DNA from 2 places in the Arthrobacter sp. 'calajunan' genome. Region 1 is predicted to be linked to the other one. Evidence: predicted binding sites of a transcription regulator. Region 1 holds the regulator's gene; the other holds the start of a gene.
The links. The regulator LexA, encoded in region 1, represses DNA repair genes until DNA is damaged. The targets are predictions, from matches to a motif close to TCGAACANNTGTTCGA.
Positions count from the first base shown of each region.

Region 1 (10,178 bases):
AGGAGATTGCTCCGCCGGCAAGAAATGCGCCGACCCCGAGGAGTACGATCGACCACATTCTAGAGAGTCTCCAGCCAGTTGCTCAGCAGCTTCTTGCCAGCTTCGCCAGACTTCTCCGGGTGGAATTGCACTGCCGACAAGGCACCGTTTTCAACGGCTGCGATGAATGGGGTTCCGTGGGTGGACCAGGTAACCTGCGGCGGAGTCATTGCCGGCTGGGTGACGTCGAATTCCCACTTCTGCACTCCATATGAATGCACGAAGTAGAAGCGCTCGTTTTCGATACCTGCAAAGAGCTTGGTGTTTTCCGGCGGACGAACGGTGTTCCAGCCCATATGCGGGATGACATCAGCCTGCAGCCGCTCTACGGTGCCTGGCCACTCGCCAATACCCGCCGTCTTGACGCCGTGTTCCACGCCTTCGTCGAAGAAGACCTGATGTCCAACGCAGATTCCGAGCACGGGCTTGCCGCCGGCGATACGGCGACCGATCCAGCGCAGTGCACCGAGCTTGGTCAGCTGGTCCATGACCGATGCGTAGGCGCCGACGCCGGGAACGACCAGACCGTCAGCCGCTTGGACCTTGTCCGCGTCTGCGGTCAGCTCTACCTCGGCTCCGGCGGCTTCAAGCGCACGCACTGCCGAGCGAACGTTGCCCGAACCGTAGTCCAGGACAACAACTTTCTTTTTTGCCACTTAAAGGGCACCCTTCGTGGATGGAATCTTGTCGCCCATGCGTTCGTCGTGCTCGACGGCTTCGCGCAAGGCACGGGCGAAGGACTTGAACTGCGCTTCGACGATGTGGTGCGGGTCGCGGCCCGAGAGCACCTCGATGTGGGCACAAATCTGCGCGTGGAACGTGATCGCCTCGAAAACGTGACGGGTCATCGAACCGGTGAAGTGTCCACCGATCAGATGGTATTCCTGGCCGGCCGGCTCGCCGCCGTGCACCAGGTAGGGGCGCCCGGAGACATCTACAACGGAGCGGGCTAGTGCTTCGTCCAGCGGTGCGTAGGAAGTGCCGAAGCGGCGGATACCCGCCTTGTTGCCCAGGGCAACACGCAGCACCTCGCCGATGGTGATCGCGGTGTCTTCCACTGTGTGGTGTACGTCGATATGGGTGTCGCCGGTTGCACGCACGGTGAGGTCGATCAGCGAGTGCTTGGACAGGGCAGTGAGCATATGGTCGAAGAACGGCACGGTGGTGCTGATCTCCGAGACGCCTGAGCCATCGAGATCCAGTTCAACGAATACCGAGGATTCGCTGGTGACTCGTTCCATACGGGCGCGACGTGCGCCAATCAATTCGGCAGACATGTCTTCCTTCGCTTGTCTTTTCTACTTCTGTGCGCTGAGCAGTTCGGTCAGCCGCTCCAAGAAGGCGGTGGTTTCGGCCTCAGTTCCCGCGGTGACTCGCAGGGTGCCGGCGATTCCGTTGTCACGGATGATGATTCCAGCGTCCAGAAGCCCCTGCCAAATGGCGTGGGGGTCGTTCAGGCCGCCGAAAAAGACGAAGTTCGAGTCTGAAACCGAAGGCTTCAAACCCAGCTCGGTCAAGGTGCTCACGATGCGGTCGCGCTGGGTCTTGATTTCTTCGACCTGTGCCAGCAGAAGGTCAACGTTCTTCAGCGCGGCAATGGCGGTCGCCTGGGTCACTGCAGAGAGGTGGTAGGGCAGGCGGACAAGCCGAATCGCATCGGTGACTTCCGGTGCCGCAGCCAAGTAGCCCACTCGGGCGCCAGCCAGGCCGAAGGCCTTGGACATCGTGCGGCTGACAATCAAGCGCTGGCGACCTCCGAGGAGGCTCAGTGCCGACTTGGTATTGGCCAGTGAAAATTCAGCGTAGGCCTCGTCGACGATGACCATGGCGTTGGTCTCGGAGGCTGCCTCGTAGACAGCCTCGATGACATCCAATCCCAATGCCGTGCCGGTTGGGTTGTTCGGAGAGCAGAGGAAAACGATATTCGGTGTGTGCTCGCGTACCTGCGCGGCAGCAGAGTCGGCCGAGAGAGTGAAATCATCGGCGCGTTGGCCGGCGATGTATTCGGTATCGGTTCCGCTGGCCAGCAGAGGGTACATGGAATAAGTGGGGCCGAAACTCATGACGCTTCGACCGGGGCCACCGAAGGCTTGCAGGATCTGCTGCAGGATCTCATTGGAACCGTTCGCGGCCCAAATGTTCTCGCGATCCAGATCGTGGCCCAGGTACTTGGCTAGGAGTTCACGCAATTCCACGAATTCACGATCCGGGTAGCGATTCAGCGTGGACGCTGCCTTGGAGACTTCTTGAGCGATTGCATCAATCACGGTCTGCGGAAGCGGATGGGTGTTCTCATTGACATTCAGCTGAATTGGTACGTCAATTTGTGGCGCACCGTAAGGGGACAGCCCGCGGAGATTCTCACGCAAGGGCAGCTGACTCAATAGTTCACTGCGGACATTCACGTCATTAAGTCTAATGGCGCAGTCGTCGGTTCAAGAATTGGCGACAAACCTTGGTAACAATACCTGTCGCCATTTTGAGGGTTTGACCGGCTAGTTGGCCAACACCGGGATCTCCAAGGTGTCGCCAACGCGGATCTCGCTGGAGTCCAGTGCGTTGATCTCCGTGATATGCTCCATGGCCGCATTCACGTCGTAGCCTACGGCGTATTCACGGGCGAGATTCCACAACGAGTCGCCCGGGATGACGGTCACGGCCACGGTTTCAACACCTTGCGGCGAGTTGGACGCCGCCTGGGCACTTGAAGTGAACATGGTGATCAGGAATGCGGCGGCGATGGTCAGAATGAACACCGGGACCCCAACCAGCACAGCCCAGCCGCGACGATTGATGCGGATCTTCATGTGTTCTTTGGTGCGTTTCGAGTCAAGTGCGGCGGTTGCCATGACTATTCTCCTCAACAGTGGCATGATGCGAACCTGTCTTCGAATACTGTTTTCGAAGATGTGTTCGATTCTCGTATATCTTTTCTAACAGAACTTCGCGGAAATTGTCCAGACACTTTCGAACAAATCTTTGAAAGACTCCCTCACATCGACTAAGATTTCGAAGTAGAAGAGGAACGAATACATAACATCACTGGCTTCCGACAGTTAGGCATCCGCCCAGCTCACGACCGGTGATTAGGGAAGGCTAAAGGTCATGTCAGCTTCAGAGCGCACTCCCCGATCGAATGCACGTTCGCTGACGATCCGCCAGAAGAAAATTCTCGAGACCATCCAGCGCTCGATCGGAAAGAACGGCTATCCGCCGTCGATGCGCGAGATCGGCGACACCGTGGGGCTCAAGAGCCTGTCGAGTGTCACGCACCAGTTGAGTCAGCTTGAAAAGCTCGGCTACCTTCGTCGTGATCCACGCCGACCTCGTGCCATGGAGATCCTGCTGCCGCTGCAGCTCAGCGAGGATGCCGCAGCGGCCGAGGCGCCCAAGCCAGCGGAAGAGGCCGGCAAGGAAGATGCGAAGATCATTGAGCTGAGCACCTCCGCGGACACCACTATGGTGCCGCTGGTTGGCCGTATCGCCGCTGGTGGACCGATCCTTGCAGATCAGACGGTAGAGGACGTGTTCGCGCTTCCGCGCCAGCTGGTGGGCCACGGAGAGCTGTTCATGCTTCGAGTCTCAGGAGACTCGATGGTTGATGCTGCGATCTGCGACGGCGACTGGGTTGTTGTGCGTCGCCAGCAAACTGCGAACAACGGCGACATCGTGGCTGCATTGCTCGATGAAGAAGCTACCGTGAAGACGTTCCGGCAGCGCGACGGTCATACCTGGTTGTTGCCGCAGAATTCTCGGTACGAGCCGATCCTCGGTGATGCAGCGACCGTCATGGGACGCGTTGTATCGGTCATGCGTTCGCTCTAATCCGACAAATCGAAGAGCGCTGGGGTGCAGTTCAATATAACTGCGTCCCAGCGCTCTTTGCTTCGACACGGGCTCAGCCGTGCCGGCTTCCGCGGAATGAACCAATACCGATCTAGCGGTTCGGGTCCATCCGCTTGAGGACACCGGTGATGGTCTTCTTGTCCACGGTGGGCCACATCGGCGGCAACGAGGCCTTGAGGAAACTGCCGTAGCGTGCGGTAGCCATGCGTGAGTCGAGGATTGCCACGACGCCCTTGTCCGACACGGAACGAATCAACCGGCCAGCGCCCTGGGCCAGACGGATCGCGGCGTGGGTGGCCGAAACCTGCATGAAACCGTTGCCGCCGTGCTTCTGCACGTCTTCGGTGCGGGCCTTGGAGATCGGATCGTCCGGACGCGGGAACGGGATCTTGTCGATAATAACCAAACGGCAGGAGTCGCCAGGCACGTCTACGCCCTGCCAGAGAGTCATGGTGCCGAAGAGACAAGTGTCCCGTTCCTCGGCAAACTGCGCTACCAGAGACTTCATGCTCGCATCACCCTGGCAGAGGATCTCGACGTCGAGGCGCTCGCGCAAGATCGCCGCCGCTTCTTCGGCAGAACGCTTCGAGGTGAACAGCGCCAACGCGCCGCCGCCCGAAGCCTTGATCAGATCCTCGATTTCGTCCAGGGTCTCGGCGGCAAGCTGCCTGCCGGGTTTGGGCAGGTGCTTGGCGACATACAAGATGCCCTGCTTCGGATAATCGAATGGGCTGCCGACGTCGATGCCTGTCCATGACGGTGCACCGGCACCCATGAGCCCCAGTGAACCGGCCACCGAGTCGAATTGCGCGCCGATGGCCAAGGTGGCGCTGGTCAAGATGACGGTACGACCGTCAAAGAGTCCTTCGCGCAGTTTTCCGGCCACGGACAGCGGTGCCACGTTAAGTGTCGCCGGCTGGTTGTCATCCGCCTCGACATAGCCGCGGCCTTCGACAAATTCTCGCGGACGGGTCGTGTAGAGCACCTCCCGGCGGTCTTCGGCTTCGAGCATGCGGATGGCGTCGTCCATGACGGCCTGCATTTGCGACCTGGCGGTCTGGCGACCACCATCGGCCGGCGCGTTGGCTTCAGGCTTCGTCAATGCGAGAATGAGCCGGGCCTGTTCCACGATGTCGTTCAGGGCGATTCCCATGTCCTCGCGCAGGCCGGTCTGCAACAACCCGGTCGGTACGCCGGTCAAGGCCTTTTCAAGTCTGTTGGTGGCTTTGACCAATTCGTCAACGTTGACGGCGCAATGGCGCTTGGCCCCGCCCGCTGCGGTGAGCACCATACGAGCCGACAGTGCCCCTGAGACCGAGCTGGTGACGCGGTCCTGGAGCTCGTGGGCCTCATCGATGATGGCGACGTCGAAGTCCGGGAGCACCGACAGCCCTTCGAAGGCGGAGACCGCCAGCAGGGCGTGGTTGGTAATCACCACGTCGGATTCGGCGGCCCGGGCGCGGGCCATCTCCGAGAAGCATTCATCGGCCATAGGGCATTTCTGGGAGCCAAGGCACTCCATGGCGGACACCGAAACCTGTTTCCATGCCTTGTCGCTGACTCCGGGGACCAGTTCGTCCCGGTCCCCTGTGTCGGTGCGCTCGGCCCATTCGCGAAGCTTCATGACTTCGCTGGCCAGCGGGGAAAATGTCTGTCCCCTGGGCGCGGCGGGCTCATCCATGGAGAACAACGTGCCTTCGTCGTCTTCCGGGTATCCGCCGCCGAGCTTGTACTGGCAGAGGTAGTTGGAGCGGCCCTTGAGCAGGGCCACGTCCATGGGTCGCGAAAGCTTGCCCTTGAGAGACTCCAGGAGCCGAGGTACGTCACGTCCGACGATCTGCGACTGCAACGCCAAGGTTGCAGTCGATACGATTACCGGTTTGGCGCTGGTCTGGGCGTGTGCCAGTGCCGGGATCAGGTAGCCCATGGACTTGCCCGTACCGGTTCCTGCTTGCACCAGCAGATGCTCTTCGTCTTCCAGCGCCGATACAACGTGCTTGACCATTTCCTGCTGGCCGGCGCGCATGGCGCCGCCCATGGAAGTTACTGCGGCTTCCAGCAGGTCAAGGGCCTGCTCTTGCTTATCCATGAAGGTTGAAAGTCTCCAACTCTGCTGCCAACGATTCTCGTACCTTGACGATCAATCTGGTTCCGTTCTCCAGATGCTCGCTTTCAAGGATTTCAGACTCACTCTGATGAAGTTTCGCGATCAGATCCCCGCGGCTATATGGGATCAGCACTTCCATCTGCACTCCCGGGCGCGGAATCGAGGAGCTGACCTTCGCCAGAAGCTCCTCGATTCCCTCACCGGTGTGTGCCGAGACAACCACGGTATTGGATTCGCGGTTTCGGACCCTTTCAATAACAAATGGGTCAGCCACATCAGCCTTGTTCAGCACGATGATCTCGGGAATGTTCAGCGCATCGACTTCGCCCAGCACCGTACGCACTGCCTGGATCTGGCCTTCCGGATCCGGATGCGAGGCATCAACAACGTGAAGAATCAGGTCGGAATCCGCAATTTCCTCCAGCGTCGAGCGGAAAGCCTCCACCAGCTGCGTCGGCAGGTTGGACACGAAACCCACCGTATCCGCCAGCGTGTAGGTCAGCCCGTCCTCGGTGGCCGCCTGCCGCACCGTGGGATCCAGGGTGGCGAACAGCGCGTTCTCCACCAAGACCCCGGCATTGGTCAGTCGGTTCAGCAGGGAGGACTTCCCGGCATTGGTATAGCCGGCAATGGCGACCGCGGGAACTTCGTTGCGGCGGCGGTTTGCGCGCTTGGCTTCTCGGGCCGGCTTCATCGCCTTGATCTCACGGCGCAATTTTGCCATGCGGTCGCGAATGCGGCGGCGATCCATTTCAATCTTGGTTTCACCCGGGCCACGCGAACCAATGCCGCCGCCCGCGGCGCCCACCCGGCCGCCGGCCTGGCGGGACATGGATTCGCCCCAGCCACGCAGACGCGGAAGCAGGTATTCCAGCTGGGCCAGTTCGACCTGGGCCTTGCCTTCACGGGACTTCGCATGCTGCGCGAAGATGTCCAGGATCAAACTGGTGCGGTCGATGACCTTGACCTTGACAACGTCTTCCAGCGCACGGCGCTGCGACGGGGCCAGTTCGGCATCGACAATCACGGTATCGGCGCCAGTGGAGGCTACGATCTCGCGCAACTCCATGGCCTTGCCCGAGCCCAGATACGTCGACGGGTCTGGCTTGCTGCGGCGCTGCACAACACCGTCGAGTACTTCCGAGCCTGCGGTTTCCGCTAGCGCTGCCAATTCGCGCAGCGAATTCTCCGCTTCGGTGACGCTTCCATCGGTCCAGACTCCGGCCAGCACCACACGCTCAAGGCGCAGCTGGCGGTATTCCACCTCGGTGACGTCTTCGAGCTCCGTAGAGAGGCCTGCAACGCGTCGCAGGGCGCGACGCTCGGCCAGGTCGTCCTGCTCACCGTCATAGGTGGAATAGCCGGAGGAAAAACGGTTCAGGGCGGTCGCCTGACCAGAGAAAACGGATTCATCATCGGATGCGAAATGCTGCACCTGAGGCCCCTGGGCCTCGTCTGCCGCAAGGATGCGGTCGATGGCGGCCTGAATCTGGGCGTCGTCCATCGACGATGAATCGTGTTCGTGTGACTCGGAGTTAGTCATGGTCTCCTTTGAAGTACTTCGCTTTCCAGAATAGTGCGGGGCACCCCCACTTCGCGACGTGGCGCGGTCGGTTTCAAGGTGTTCGTTGGTCATTGAGTATCCTTTGCAGAAATCGGTAGCAGCATTCGGTGCTGATGGTGATGCGGTTACGCAAACGCAAAGGCAAGGTGAAGACCCCAACACACCTGGGAGTCTGGAAAGTAGAAAAGACTTTGCCGCCTGCGGATTCCGCCGTCCGGGCGCGCAAGACCAGCGCCGGGGATTCGGGAATCACGGGTAACCGTGTGGGCTACGTATTAGACGAAGAACAAAGTCATAGACAAAACTCTATCAGTCTTGTGCGGCCTGGTACATATTGGCTTTGTCACGTTGCCTCCGCCCATATTTGGCCCGTGCGCACGCAACGATAAACTTTGCAGTATGAGCTCGGATCACTACTTCAGCGCCAGCCCCGCCTCGGCCGATGAACGCCGCACGATTTCAGTCGAGTTGAACGGCACCGTTCGCAAGATCCAGACCGCAGCCGGCATCTTCTCGCCTTCCGGTTTGGACAAGGGCACCGAGGTGCTGTTGAAGAACGTTCCGGCGCCGCGTGGCCGCATCTTGGACATCGGCTGCGGCTGGGGACCCATCACGATTACCGCGGCCGAGCAAAGCCCCGGTTCGGAAGTCTACGGCGTCGACGTCAACGAGCGTTCCATCGAGCTGGCCCGCCTGAATGCGCAGAGCTTGGGCCTGGACAACGTGGTGGTCGGCCGTCCGGAAACTGTGGACCCGGAGCTTGAATTCGACACGATCTGGTCGAATCCGCCGATCCGCATCGGCAAGGAAGCCCTGCATGAACTTCTGCTGCTTTGGCTGCCGCGGCTGGCGCCGGGTGGCGAGGCCTGGATGGTAGTGCAGAAGAACTTGGGCAGCGATTCCCTCCAGAAATGGTTGGTCGAGCAGTTGCCAAACGACTGGCGCGTCACCCGTGAAGCCACGGCAAAGGCCTTCCGCGTTTTGAAGGTTTCACGCCCGGCCCAGTAGGTTCGCCGTGCCAGTTGGCTGTGTGGCCCGCCTGCTAGTCCCGGCTGATGATCCCGCGCGCGACCAGTTCCGCCGGCCCGCTCAGGATGGTATCTTCCCGATCGCCGTTGGCAAGGAATGCAACCCCGACCGTGCCTCCGGGAACTTCAACCGACCAATCATTGATCAAGGCGGTGCCGCGCGCCCAGTAGCGCATCGCAGCGGCGGCCGCGCAAGCTCCGGTGCCGCAGGACAGCGTCTCCCCTACCCCGCGTTCGTGGACGCGCATCTTCACTCTGGCCCGGCCGTCTTCGATCAGCGGCTCGGCGGGAACCACGAATTCCACGTTGGTTCCGTGGGGCGGGGCCGGCGAGACTTCCGGGGCAATAAAGAGCTCCAGATCTTCCAGCATGCCTTGGTCCGGAAGCGCTACCACGGTGTGCGGATTGCCCATCGTGATGCTCAGCGCCGGCAACGCCTGTTCCCAGCCGCTGGGGCGGACCATCGAATCCACCGAGTCGGCGGCGGCCTGGTCCTCATGGATCAGGCCCCATGGCCCCAGATTGGCTGCGTACCCGTCCGCCAGCCGGGTGACTTCCTTGACGCCGGCACGGCTCCCGATCTGCAGGCTCTGGCCGACCGCTAGATTGACCAGGCCTTCGGCGATGAGGAAATGCACGAACGCGCGCACTCCATTGCCGCACATCTCGGCGATGGAGCCGTCGTTGTTGCGGTAGTCCATGAACCAGTAGGCCTTGGGATGCTCGATGAACTGCTGCTCATAACCGGACACCTGGGAGGTCGGCACCGCACGGATCAGCCCGTCGCCACCGATGCCGAAATGCCGGTGGCACAGGGCTGCCACCTGTTCGGCGGTGATTTGAAGTGCTCCCGTGGGATCCGCGAGCAAGACGAAGTCGTTTCCGGTTGCATGGCCCTTGGCAAATGCCTGGCCTGCAAGCTGCTGAAGTTCGCTGCGGTACATCCGTGCTCCTCGTGTTTCGTGCTTCGTTCGCTAGTTGCGTCAGTTCCGCTGGGTCCGGGCCACCAGCTCCAGCGCCTGGTCGAGCAGACCGGGCTTGGTCGGGTCGAGCCAGGAGACGCGTTCGTCCGCATTGAACCAGGTGATCTGGCGGCGGGCGAACTTCCGGGTGGCGACCACGGTCTGCTCTATGGCCTCGACACGTTCGATCTTCCCGTCCAGGAAATCGATGTACTGCTGATAGCCGATGGCCCGCGAAGCGGTCTTGCCTTCGCGCAGTCCCGAATCCAGCAGTCCTGCGACTTCCTGGGCTAGCCCCTTGGAATCCATTTTATGGACCCGGGCTTCCAATGCTTCATGCAACGCGGAGCGCTCGTAATTTAGTCCGATCTGGACTGCAGGCTGGAAGTACTGGCGCTGGGGCATATAGGAGCTGAACGCCCGGCCGGAGATTTCGTAGACCTCCAGGGCGCGGATGGCGCGCCGCTGGTCGAGGTTCCTCGCCGCGGAGACCGGATCCACCTCCGCCAGACGGCGCCGCACCTCTCCGTCTCCATGGGCTTTGACCTCGGCTTCGAGCCGTGCCCGCACCTGTGGATCGGTTGGCGGGAAGTCGATGACGTCCAGCGCGGCACGAACGTACAGTCCGGATC
Region 1 covers NZ_JBKZDY010000002.1:33,924-44,101, forward strand. The annotation lists gene RF641_RS02650 (hypothetical protein) at 1-58, opposite strand, end outside; gene hisH (imidazole glycerol phosphate synthase subunit HisH) at 60-695, opposite strand; gene hisB (imidazoleglycerol-phosphate dehydratase HisB) at 696-1,316, opposite strand; gene RF641_RS02665 (histidinol-phosphate transaminase) at 1,338-2,444, opposite strand; gene RF641_RS02670 (LysM peptidoglycan-binding domain-containing protein) at 2,535-2,888, opposite strand; gene lexA (transcriptional repressor LexA) at 3,145-3,864, shown strand; gene RF641_RS02680 (ATP-dependent DNA helicase) at 3,977-5,974, opposite strand; gene hflX (GTPase HflX) at 5,967-7,628, opposite strand; gene RF641_RS02690 (class I SAM-dependent methyltransferase) at 7,956-8,564, shown strand; gene dapF (diaminopimelate epimerase) at 8,599-9,528, opposite strand; gene miaA (tRNA (adenosine(37)-N6)-dimethylallyltransferase MiaA) at 9,568-10,178, opposite strand, start outside.

Region 2 (10,178 bases), on a different contig from region 1:
TTGCCCTGCTGGCCGTCAGTTTCCTGCAGATGCTCGCCGCCGCTTCGGGATTCGCGCTGCGCGGGCCGTTGCGCGCGGCAGAGGCCGACTCCAAGCCCGTGGAAAACTCCCCTGCCGACAGCGCACCGGTCTCCCCCGGCATCGCGGCAGGCATGCGCTGGTGTTTCGCCAGGCCGCAGCTGCGCAGCCTGCTGATTCTGATCACCGTCATCAATATCGGAACCAACGGGCTGAACACGACGCTGATCTACGGATTGCAGCAACGCGGCGAAGCTCCCTGGGTGATCGGCTTGGTTTCCACGTTCATGGGGCTGGGCATGTTTGCCGGGTCGCTGTTCGCTGGCCGCCTGATCGAGAAGTTCCGGACCGGGGTGCTTGCCTGCAGCTGCTTGAGCGTTCTGGGTGGCGCGATGCTGCTCATGGGGTTCAACACCAATCTGGTCTGGCTAGGTTCCATGCTGCTGATCGCCTTCCTCAGCGTTCCGGCGCTGAATGCGTCGGTCGGAGGCTATTTCATGGCAGTGGTGCCGCGGGAGATGGCAGGACGCGCCAACTCCCTGATCTTGTTCATGGCCCTGTCGGCTTTGCCGCTGGCGCCGTTTTTCACCGGGCTCGGCCTGCAATGGCTGGGCATGGGGCCGACGCTGGTGTTCTTCAGCTCCCTGGTGATCGTTGCAACCGTCGCCGCCTGGTGCTCACGGCATGTGCGCGGCATCCCGCACCCGGATCGCTGGATCAGCGAACCGGCGAGCGCAAATTCTCAGATCGAAGCGGCGGCGAGGGAATCTGCGGACGTGGTGTCTGCAGAGGGCGAGCTGCCGCAGGCTCAAGGAGAACCGAGCATGAAAAACCATCCAGCATCAAGGTCGTCAGTTTCTGCCGGGAGGCTTGGCTTGCGCCGCATCCCCAGCAGTGAACAGCGCAACCATCACGCGCCGCGCAGTATCGATCAAGAGTTCCGTGCCCAGCGTGAGCGCTATTTGTCTTCGCCGCGCAATGAGCAATGGATCTATCTGTAAGGGCTACGTCGGAATTCGGCAATCGTCCTTATCAGGTTTCCATGGAGCAGCTGCTTGCACATTCCGCAGGTAAGGCATGGTCAGGCAGAGCAACCCCTGTCAGGGTAATGACAGGGGTTGCTCTGCCTCTATCATTCGAGGTCAACGCACCCTAGGCTGGTCATATGAACAAGTCGGCCCCGCCGACCATCAGCGCGATCACCCTCGGCGTGCGTGATGTCGGTGTTTCAACCAGGTTCTATACCGAGGGACTGGGTTTCGAGCTGGTGCAGCCAGCCCATCCGGAGATTGCCTTTGTCCGCGCCGGGCATTCCTTGATGCTGGCCTTGTGGGACATTACGCAGATGCCCAACGAGTATGGCGACATCGGGCACGGCGAGAAGGCTCCCCCTGTTTCGCTGGGGCACAATGTGCACACCGATGCGGAAGTTGAACAGCTCTACCGGCGAGCGCTCGACGCCGGGGCCCAGTCCATTACGGCTCCTACCGTGCAGCCGTGGGGCGGGATGAGCGCCTGCGTTGCCGATCCGGACGGGTTCCGCTGGGATTTTGTGCACAATCCGTCATTTGTCATTGATGCGGACGGCCACGTGTCCTCGGTGTAGCAGGTTCGCGTTTACTTGGTTCTTCCCAGCGCGGGGGAAGATGAACCAATGCCCTCGCACGTTTATTTTGATTTCTTTGGCACCTTGGTGCGTTATGACTCGTCGGTCCTGCCGAGCGCGTTCAACGCGCCGCTGGAATTTGCGCTCAGGGCTTCGGTTCGGGTGGGCCAGGCAGAGGCCGATACGTTGTGGACTCGCGCATGGGATGAGCTGGATTCGACGGCGCACCGCTCCGGGCGTGAGTGTTCGATGCTTCAGATCGCCCGGCGCTATTGGGAGCTGCTGGATTCTTCTCCCGTAGCCGAGAATGAGCTTGTCCGTCTGGTGCGAGAGTATCTTGCCGTATGGAGCGCTCAGGTTGCCCCCGCCGCTGATGTCCGGACGTGCTTGCAGGATCTCTGTGCAGATCATGTGCTGAGCGTGGTGAGCAATACCCATGATGCGGCGTTGGTGCCACGGTTGCTGCGCGAGCTGCAGTTGGACGCGTACTTCGACCGGGTCTTCACCTCCATAGAGCTGGGGTGGCGCAAACCGCACCGGCAGATCTTCGAGTTGGTGTTGGACGCGCACGGGATTCCTGCGCAGGATGCGGTGTTCGTGGGAGATAACTGGGATGCGGACATCCAGGGTCCGCAAGCGGTCGGGATGCGCGCGTTCTATGTCGGCGCCCCGGGACTTGGCCGGGAACCGGTTGCGCTCGCGCTGCTGCCCGGCATGGTACGCGGGGCCTGACGCGCTGATCCCCCGTATTCGAGGCTCCCCCTACATATTTTGCGCTCCGCGCTGGTCCAGGCCTTCGGCGTTCATGCGGCGGGCGAGTTCTCCGACGGTTTCGGTGGGGCTCTGGCCGAGCTTGGGCCGGTAGCTGGGGCGCGGGCGGGCTGCGGAGTCCAGGTATCCGGCGGCGGGCAGGGTTTCGGGCTGGTGCAGGTCCCAGGCGTTCAGCGCCTGCAGCGAGATGCCGCGGGGTCCGGTGCGCCGGGTGATGCCGTGGATGAGCAGCATGCGGGTGGAGAACAGCAGCGATCCGGTGCGTTGCTGGGTGTCGTCGAAGAAGGTGGCGTCGATGCAGCCGGTGCCGTCGTCCACGGAGATGAACACGACGCGTTTGCCTCCGCGCATGGGCGGGGTCTGGGTGGCCACGCGCACCCCGGCGACCAGCACCTCGGTGCCGTTGCGCAGGTGCAGCAGCTCGATGGCCTGGGTGATCGGCAGGTGGGCCAGGCGTTGCCGGTAGGAGGTGATGAGGTGTTCGCTGGCGTCCAGGTGCATGAGGTCCAGTTCGGTGCGGATGATCTCGGCCGGTTCCAGCTGCGCCCCGGTGTTGGTGATGTGTTCGATCTGCCCGAGGTCGAGGGTGAGCTGGCCGGGGCCGGGCCGGTATTTGGCCGGCAGGCTGGTGCGGGCCATGGATTGGGTGTGGGCGATGGTGTCCGCCCGGCTGGTGCCGGTGAGTAGGGAGTCGAAGACACCCAGGGCCGCGAGGTTCTGGTAGGTGCGCCGGGACAGGCCGGCGCGGTCGCGCACGTCGGCCAGGTGCTCGTAGGGCTGCCCGGCGACCAGGCGCTCGACTTCGCGTTCGCTCATCTGGTGGATGTCGCGGAAGGCCAGGCGGACGCCGTAATGTCCGGGGCGCAGGGTTCCGGGCGCGCGGGGCACGGCGGGGGCCGCGGCGGAAGCGTATTCGAAGATTCGTTCGACTCGGTAGTGCCCGGTGGAGCGGTTGATGTCCAGCGGCAGGATGGGGATGCCCATGCGCCGGGCCTCGGAGACCAGCAGCCGCTTGGGGTACATGCCCGGGTCATGTTCCCAGATGCCGGCGAGGAAGGCTTCGGGGTGGTGGGCCTTGAGCCAGGCCGAGTGGTAGGTGGGTACGGCGAAGGCGGCCCCGTGGGCCTTGCAGAAGCCGAAGGAGCCGAAGCCCGCCAGCACCGTCCAGACCTTGTCGATGGTTTCCGGGGTGTAGCCCTTGGCGGCGGCGCTGGCGCGGAAGTATTTTTCGACCGCCGGTTCCTGGGCGGGGTTGCCCAGGTGGCGGCGGTAGACATCCGCCATGCCCAGACCGCAGCCGGTCATGGTGTCCAGGATGCGCAGCACCTGTTCGTGGAAGACCACTACCCCGTGGGTTTCGGCCAGCGCGGGCTTGAGTTCCTGGTGCAGGTACTGTTCGGGGGCGAAGCCGTGGCGGTGCTCCAGGTAGGGCTTGACCATGTTGGACTGCATGGGGCCGGGGCGGAACAGCGAGATATCAATGATCAGGTCGTTGAATTCGGCGGGGGCGAGCTTGCCGATCAGCTCGCGCTGGCCCGGGGATTCGATCTGGAAGCAGCCCAGGGTGTGGGTGGAGCGGATCAGTTCGAAGGTGGGGGCGTCATCCAGCGGGACCTTGGCCAGGTCGATATGACCGGCCGGGTCGATATAGCTGGTGGTGGCGTGTCCCCCGGCGCGGGCGACCGCGGCCGCATCGGGGTGCAGGCGCGCGATCTCCTGAAGGGTGTAGGCGATGGCCGACTGCATGCGCACCCCGAGCACGTCGAGCTTGATCAGCCCCATGAGGTCCATGTCGTGCTTGTCGAACTGGCTCATCGGCAGGGCGATGCCCGAGGGCTGGACCGGGGTGCGGTCCAGCAGCGAGGCGTCGGAGAGGATCACGCCGCACGGGTGCATGGAGATGTGCCGCGGCAGCCGGTCCAGGCGTTCGGTGGCGTCGATCAGGATGTCCAGCTGGGAGTCCTCGGTGAGGCGTTCGGCCAGTTCGCCCAGCTCCGGCTTCTCGGCGAGCGCTTCGCGGAAGGAGGAGGCGGAAAAGCGCCACAGCTGCTTGGCGATGCCGTCCACCTGCCCGTCCTCCAGGCCCAGGGCGGCTCCGGCATCGCGGACCGCTCCGCGGGCCCGGTAGGCGTTCTGCATGCTCATCAGGCTCACGCGTTCTTCGCCGAAGCTGGCGAAGATCTTGCGATAGATCTCGTGGCGGCGGGCTGATTCCACGTCGATGTCGATGTCCGGCAGGGTGGTGCGGGTGTCGGAGAGGAAGCGTTCGAAGACCAGGTCGTGGGCCAGCGGGTTGACCTGGCTGATGCCCAGCAGGTAGTTGACCAGCGAGGAGGCGCCGGAGCCGCGGGCCGCCACGCGCACCCCCAGCCCGGTGATGAGCTTGACGGTTTCGGCGACGGTGAGGAAGTAGCCGGCGAAGTCCAGCCGGTTGATGACCCCGAGTTCCAGGGACAGCCGCTGCTCGACGGTGTGCTTCGTCTCGTTGGGCAGCAGCCGGGGCACGGCGGCGTAGACGCGTTCGGTCAGCTCCTGCATGGCCAGGCGGTGTAGGCCCAGCACCGAGGCTTCGGGGATGACAGGTTTTTTCCAGCCCAAGTCGCCGGCGGGGTCCAGGGCGGCGAAGTTGGCGACGGCCTCGGTTTCCCGCAGCAGCTTGCGCATCCAGCCGCGCTCGGTGGCGCGGGCGATTTCGGAGGCCAGCTGGCGCATCTCCTGCGGGGACTTGAGCCAGCCCTGCCCGTTGGGCTGGCAGGAGTCCATTTCACTCAGGCTGTTCAGGGTGCGAGCGGAGTCCAGGAGGTCGGCGGTGACCGCGCCGTCGGGGTCGGCGTAGCGCACGGCGTTGCTCAGCACCGCCTTTAGGCCCAGTTCCTCGGCGTAGCGCAGCATCCTGCCGGCTTCCCCGAGGTTGTAGCGGGATCCGGGGGTGGACAGATGGGTGGTGATTTCCACGCGCAGCATGGGGCCTGCCAGCTTTTTCCAGTCGGCCAGCAGTGCGCGGGCCTTGGCGTACTGCCCGCGGGCCAGCGCCCGGGCCACGTCGGATTCCCCGCCGACCAGCAGCATGAGGTTTCCGGAGGCCACCCGGTGGGCGAGCTGGCGCCGGGTCAACCCGGGAATGCCGCGGGGCGCCTGGTGGGCTTGGCTGATGCTGCGGCATAGGGCCGCGTAGCCTGCTCCGTTGCTGTGCCCGCGGGCCAGCAGGATGACCCGGCCAGCTGCATGGCCCGGGGTGTCGAGCAGTGCCAGGTTCACGCCCAGCAAGGGTTGTAGCCCGTGTTCCATGCAGGCGGCTACGTGCTTGACCGCCCCGTAGAGCCCGTCGCGGTCGGTGAGGGCCAGCGCTTCGGCGCCCATGGCGTGCGCGGCGGCCGCCAGCTGGGGCGGGGTGGAGACCCCGTAGTGGGCGCTGTAGGAGGAAGCGACATTCAGGTGCGTGAAGCTCATGCCATCGCCTCGAACATGTATTCGAGTAGCGCCTCAGGCGCTGCGGGCATGCTGCTCGTGCAGGCGGACCAGGCGCCAGCGGGTGCTTTGCGCATCGAAGCTGACATCGATGCTGAACGGCTCCGAACGGCCCGAGGCATCGGCCAGCTGCAGTCGCCACATCTCATAATCGGCCACCCCTGCCCCTAGTCCACGCGGGATTCTCATGTTCTCCTCCCACCATTTGCGGCGTTCGAACCAACGTTCGGGTTCAGCCACCAGGCGGTAGTCTTTCCCTCGCCAGGTGACGCGCAGCGGTATTCCGTTCGCTGCGCGGGTGACCTCAATCGGCTCGGTGAACATGCCCACGTGTGCGCTCCTTACTCAACAAATTCATTCTATTCGAACATGTGTTCGATCGGTAGCTACACTAGTCAGCCCGGCCGACAGTTTGGCGCGGGCCCGGTTTCGTGAACAATTTTTTTGATCAGTTCACCGCTCGCGGCGATGCTGCGGAAGGCACGGCAAAGGCCCGGAGCCCGAGCGGATGATCCGCTCGGCCTCCGGGCCTTCGACGGGCGCCGCTAGGGTGCCGGAACCTCCAGGAACTCGCCCTCGGTGATCTGCGCGCTCTCATCAAGCGCGCGGGTCATCGACCAGGTGTCGGTGAAGCGGCAGGCGGACATCTTCCACTGGCCGCCCACCAGCACGTATTCGTCGTCGTATTCGCCGGTCTTCAGGTACTCGGTGCGTTCGGCCAGGTTGATCTGGCGGAAGCGCAGCGTCCAGCGTCCCCGGGCGGTGGTGGGGCTAATCAGCGTGATGTCCGGGTGCATGCCGTGGTGCATGTCGAAGATCACGTGCTTCCCGTCGATCTTCGCCAGCGCCACCTGGGTAAAGATCTCGGCCATCGGCTCCACGTCGTCGAAGGCGCCCATGGGGCCGTAGTCGATGATCGCGCCGCGTTTGATGAAGCAGTCGCGGAATCCCTGCGGGTCTTTCCCGTCACAGGCGCGCCAGTAGCGGTGCTTGAGCGCCTTGATCTCTTCGATCGCTTCCAGCGCGGCAAGGCGTTGTTCCAAATCCATGGATTGTTCTCCTGAAAAAGTCGTGTCGAGCGGATAGTCCGTTGGCGAATTAGCCGATGACTGCGTCGGAAAACACCGGCGGGTTTCCAAGCATGGGGCGGTGGGAGACCGGCTGCGCACCGTTCACGTCCTGCACCCCCAGTTCCGCGGCCACTTCCGCGGCGATCAGCACCTGGCCGCTGCGCTGCATCAATTGCGGGTCGCGGTGCAGTGCGTCGATGACCCGGCCGGGGAATTCCGGGGATTCGGCGGTGGCTTCCAGGTCCCCGTACTGCTCGGGGCTCTTCGCCAGCTCGGCCAGGGTGCGCTCGGTCTTCAGCATCCCCATCCACAGGGAGATGACGGCGACGCCGTGCGCCTTGAAGTCCACGGCCATGTCGCTGGCCATCTTGTCCACGGCCGCTTTGCCGGCCCCGTAGGCCGGTCCGTGCATGTAGCAGGTTCCGCCGAAGGAGGAGGTGTTCACCACCAGCCCGCCGCCGGCGATCAGCAGCGGTGCGGCGTAGTAGCTGGCGACGTAGCTGGAGCGCAGCCCGACGTTGAACACCTCAAGCAGGTCCAGGGACTTCTCCCAGAACGCCCCGGAAAGCGTCAGCTCCGCCGGGACCGCGTAGGCGTTGTTGACCAGGATGTCGATGGCCCCGTCTTCGGCGGCGATGCGTTCGAAGAGCGCCTTCACCTGGGTGTCGTCGGTGTGGTCGAGCACCACCGGCACGCCGATCCCGCCGCGGGCGGTGATTTCCTCGGCGGTGGCGAAAACGGTCCCCGGCAGCGGGGCCTCGCCTTCGGTGGTGGTGCGCCCGGTGACGTAGACCTTGGCCCCGGCTTCGCCCAGCGCCAGCGCGATCCCCTTGCCAGCCCCGCGGCTGGCTCCGGTGACAACTGCGACGCGTCGGGTTTTCTGGGTCATCGATTTCCTCCCGTGATTCTGGCGCGCCCGAGGTCCCGGGCGCGCGTGGCTCGATTACATCCCGCCCGCGCGCCGCCGAAATCCGCCCGTCCCGCTGAACGGGACGGGCCGCCATGCCGCCCCGGCGGCACGAAGGCCCGGAACCAGCCGGTCGACGACCAGCGGATTCCGGGCCCTTGGCAGGAGACGGAGGTTCTACTCCACCCGGTTGCCCAGCTCGTGCAGCGGGGTCTTGAAGGTTTCGCGGGCCCAGATGGCTCCGATGGCCGCCACGATGGAGGATCCGGCAACGATCCAGGCCGCCGGGCCGTAGTTGGCAGGGATCCCGCCGACAAGCACGGTGGCGATCATCGGGGTGAACCCGGCGCACAGGATGCCCACCTGCAGGCCGATGGCGACACCCGAGTAGCGGACCTTGACGTGGAACAGCTCGGAGAACCAGGCCGGGTAGATCGCGTTGGACACCGCGTAGCTGCCGGCGGTGATCGCGATGCTCAGCAGGAAGACCAGCGCGATGTTGGAGGTGGAGATCGCCCAGAAGTACACCCAGATCAGCACGCCGGAAGACAGGATGCCCGTGATGAAGATCGGGCGGCGGCCGAAGCGGTCCGAGAGGTGGGCGCTCAGCGGCTGGGTGAAGATCGCCAGCACGTTGCCCACGATGCTGACCACCAGCATGGTGGCCGCGGGGATGCCCACGCTGACCGCGTAGGCCAGGCCGAAGGCCTGCATCAGGGTGTTGGTGACGCATTGGAAGGACATCAGCGAGACCTGGAAGAACTGCGCCGGGTGGGTCTTGAGCATCAGCAGGAACGGCAGCTTCTCCTTGGCGTCGCCGGCCTGCGCCTTGACCTCGTCCTCGAAGACTTCAGGCTCCTCGAGCGAGCGGCGCACCAGCATGGCCACGATCATGACGACCACCGAGAGCAGGAAGGGAACACGCCAGCCCCACGACATCCTGGCGGTTTCCTCCATCGCGGCGACCGGGATGAATGCCAGCGAGGCCAGCACGATGCCCGCCGAGATCCCGCTCATGGCGAAGGACGGGAAGAACCCGCGCCGCCCCACCGGGGATTCCTCCATGGTCAGGGTCGAGGACCCCGCCGTCTCTGCGCCGGCGGACAGGCCCTGGAGCAGCCGCAGGGACACCAGCAGGGCCGGGGCCAGGTAGCCGGCCTGCGCGAAGTTCGGCAGCAGGCCGATCGCGAAGGTCGACCCTCCCATCAGCATCAGGGTCAGCACCAGCGTGTTCTTACGCCCCAGTCGGTCGCCTAGGTGGCCGAACACGATGGCCCCGAATGGGCGGGCCACGTAGGCGACGCCGAAGGTGGCGAACGAGGCCATGAGGGTAATCGTGGGATCCCCCGCCGGGAAGAAGATATGCGAGAAGATCAGCGACGCGGCGGTCGCATAGATGAAGAAGTCGTAGTACTCCAGCATGCCTCCGAGGAACGCGGCCAGCGCCGCTTTCTTCGCCCGCTTCATCCGGTAGCTCTGCTCGACACGCGAGAGATCTGTACCGACAACTGCGCTGCTCTGGTCAATCGCCATGGGGAACCTCCAAGTAACAAGAACCGATGTGCACGCTATCCGAACAGTGGTACGTTTTGCGCACACTTGAGTGTACTCCTGCGTGATCCGCAACACCTAGGGAAATTTCAAAGAAAATTCGCCGATCCGAAAATCTCCCGCAGGCGCTCGGTGTCTTGCAGGTCAACGGCGATTTGCCGTGTGCAGGCCCCCGTTAACGCGGCAAAGGGCCGCCCCGAGAGGCGGCCCTGGTCTGCGCGAGGGAGGTTAGTGGCCGAAGGAATCCGCATCCAGGCGCGGGCCGGCACCGGTATCCAGCGCATCGATCGCCGCCAGCTGCTGCCGGGTCAGGGAGAAGTCGAAAACATCAAGGTTCTCGCGCTGCCGCACATTGCTGGCGGACTTGGGCACCGCGACGCGTCCCGAATCAAGGTGCCAGCGCAGCACGATTTGCGCCGGGGTCTTGCCATACTGCTCCGCCGCTTCGGTGATCGCCGGGTGGGACAGGAAATCCCCGGCACGGCCCAGCGGGCTGTAGGCGGCGGTGACGAGCTGGCGCTGGGCATGGGCCTGTAGCTGCCCGCGCTGCAGGTGTTCGGGGTCGACCTGCACCTGATTCAGCGCCGGGCGCAGCCCCGCGTCGTAGACGGCCTGCAGGTGCGCCGGCTTGAAGTTGGACACGCCCCAGGCGCGCAGCTTCCCTGCCTGTACCAGTTCCTCCAGCCCGTGGCAGGCCTCGACATAGGCACCCTGCTGCGGGTTGGGCCAGTGCACCAGATACAAGTCCAGGTAATCCAGCCCCATCAGCTCGCAGGCGCGCTCGTAG
Region 2 covers NZ_JBKZDY010000004.1:136,615-146,792, forward strand. The annotation lists gene RF641_RS07795 (MFS transporter) at 1-1,019, shown strand, start outside; gene RF641_RS07800 (VOC family protein) at 1,184-1,624, shown strand; gene RF641_RS07805 (HAD family hydrolase) at 1,673-2,356, shown strand; gene RF641_RS07810 (DNA polymerase III subunit alpha) at 2,387-5,845, opposite strand; gene RF641_RS07815 (DUF6504 family protein) at 5,879-6,187, opposite strand; gene RF641_RS07820 (nuclear transport factor 2 family protein) at 6,409-6,912, opposite strand; gene RF641_RS07825 (SDR family NAD(P)-dependent oxidoreductase) at 6,962-7,822, opposite strand; gene RF641_RS07830 (MFS transporter) at 8,018-9,373, opposite strand; gene RF641_RS07835 (aldo/keto reductase) at 9,620-10,178, opposite strand, start outside.
Region 2: a site for LexA is predicted at 6,227-6,242, ahead of RF641_RS07815 (DUF6504 family protein). Genes of this name have one in related genera too.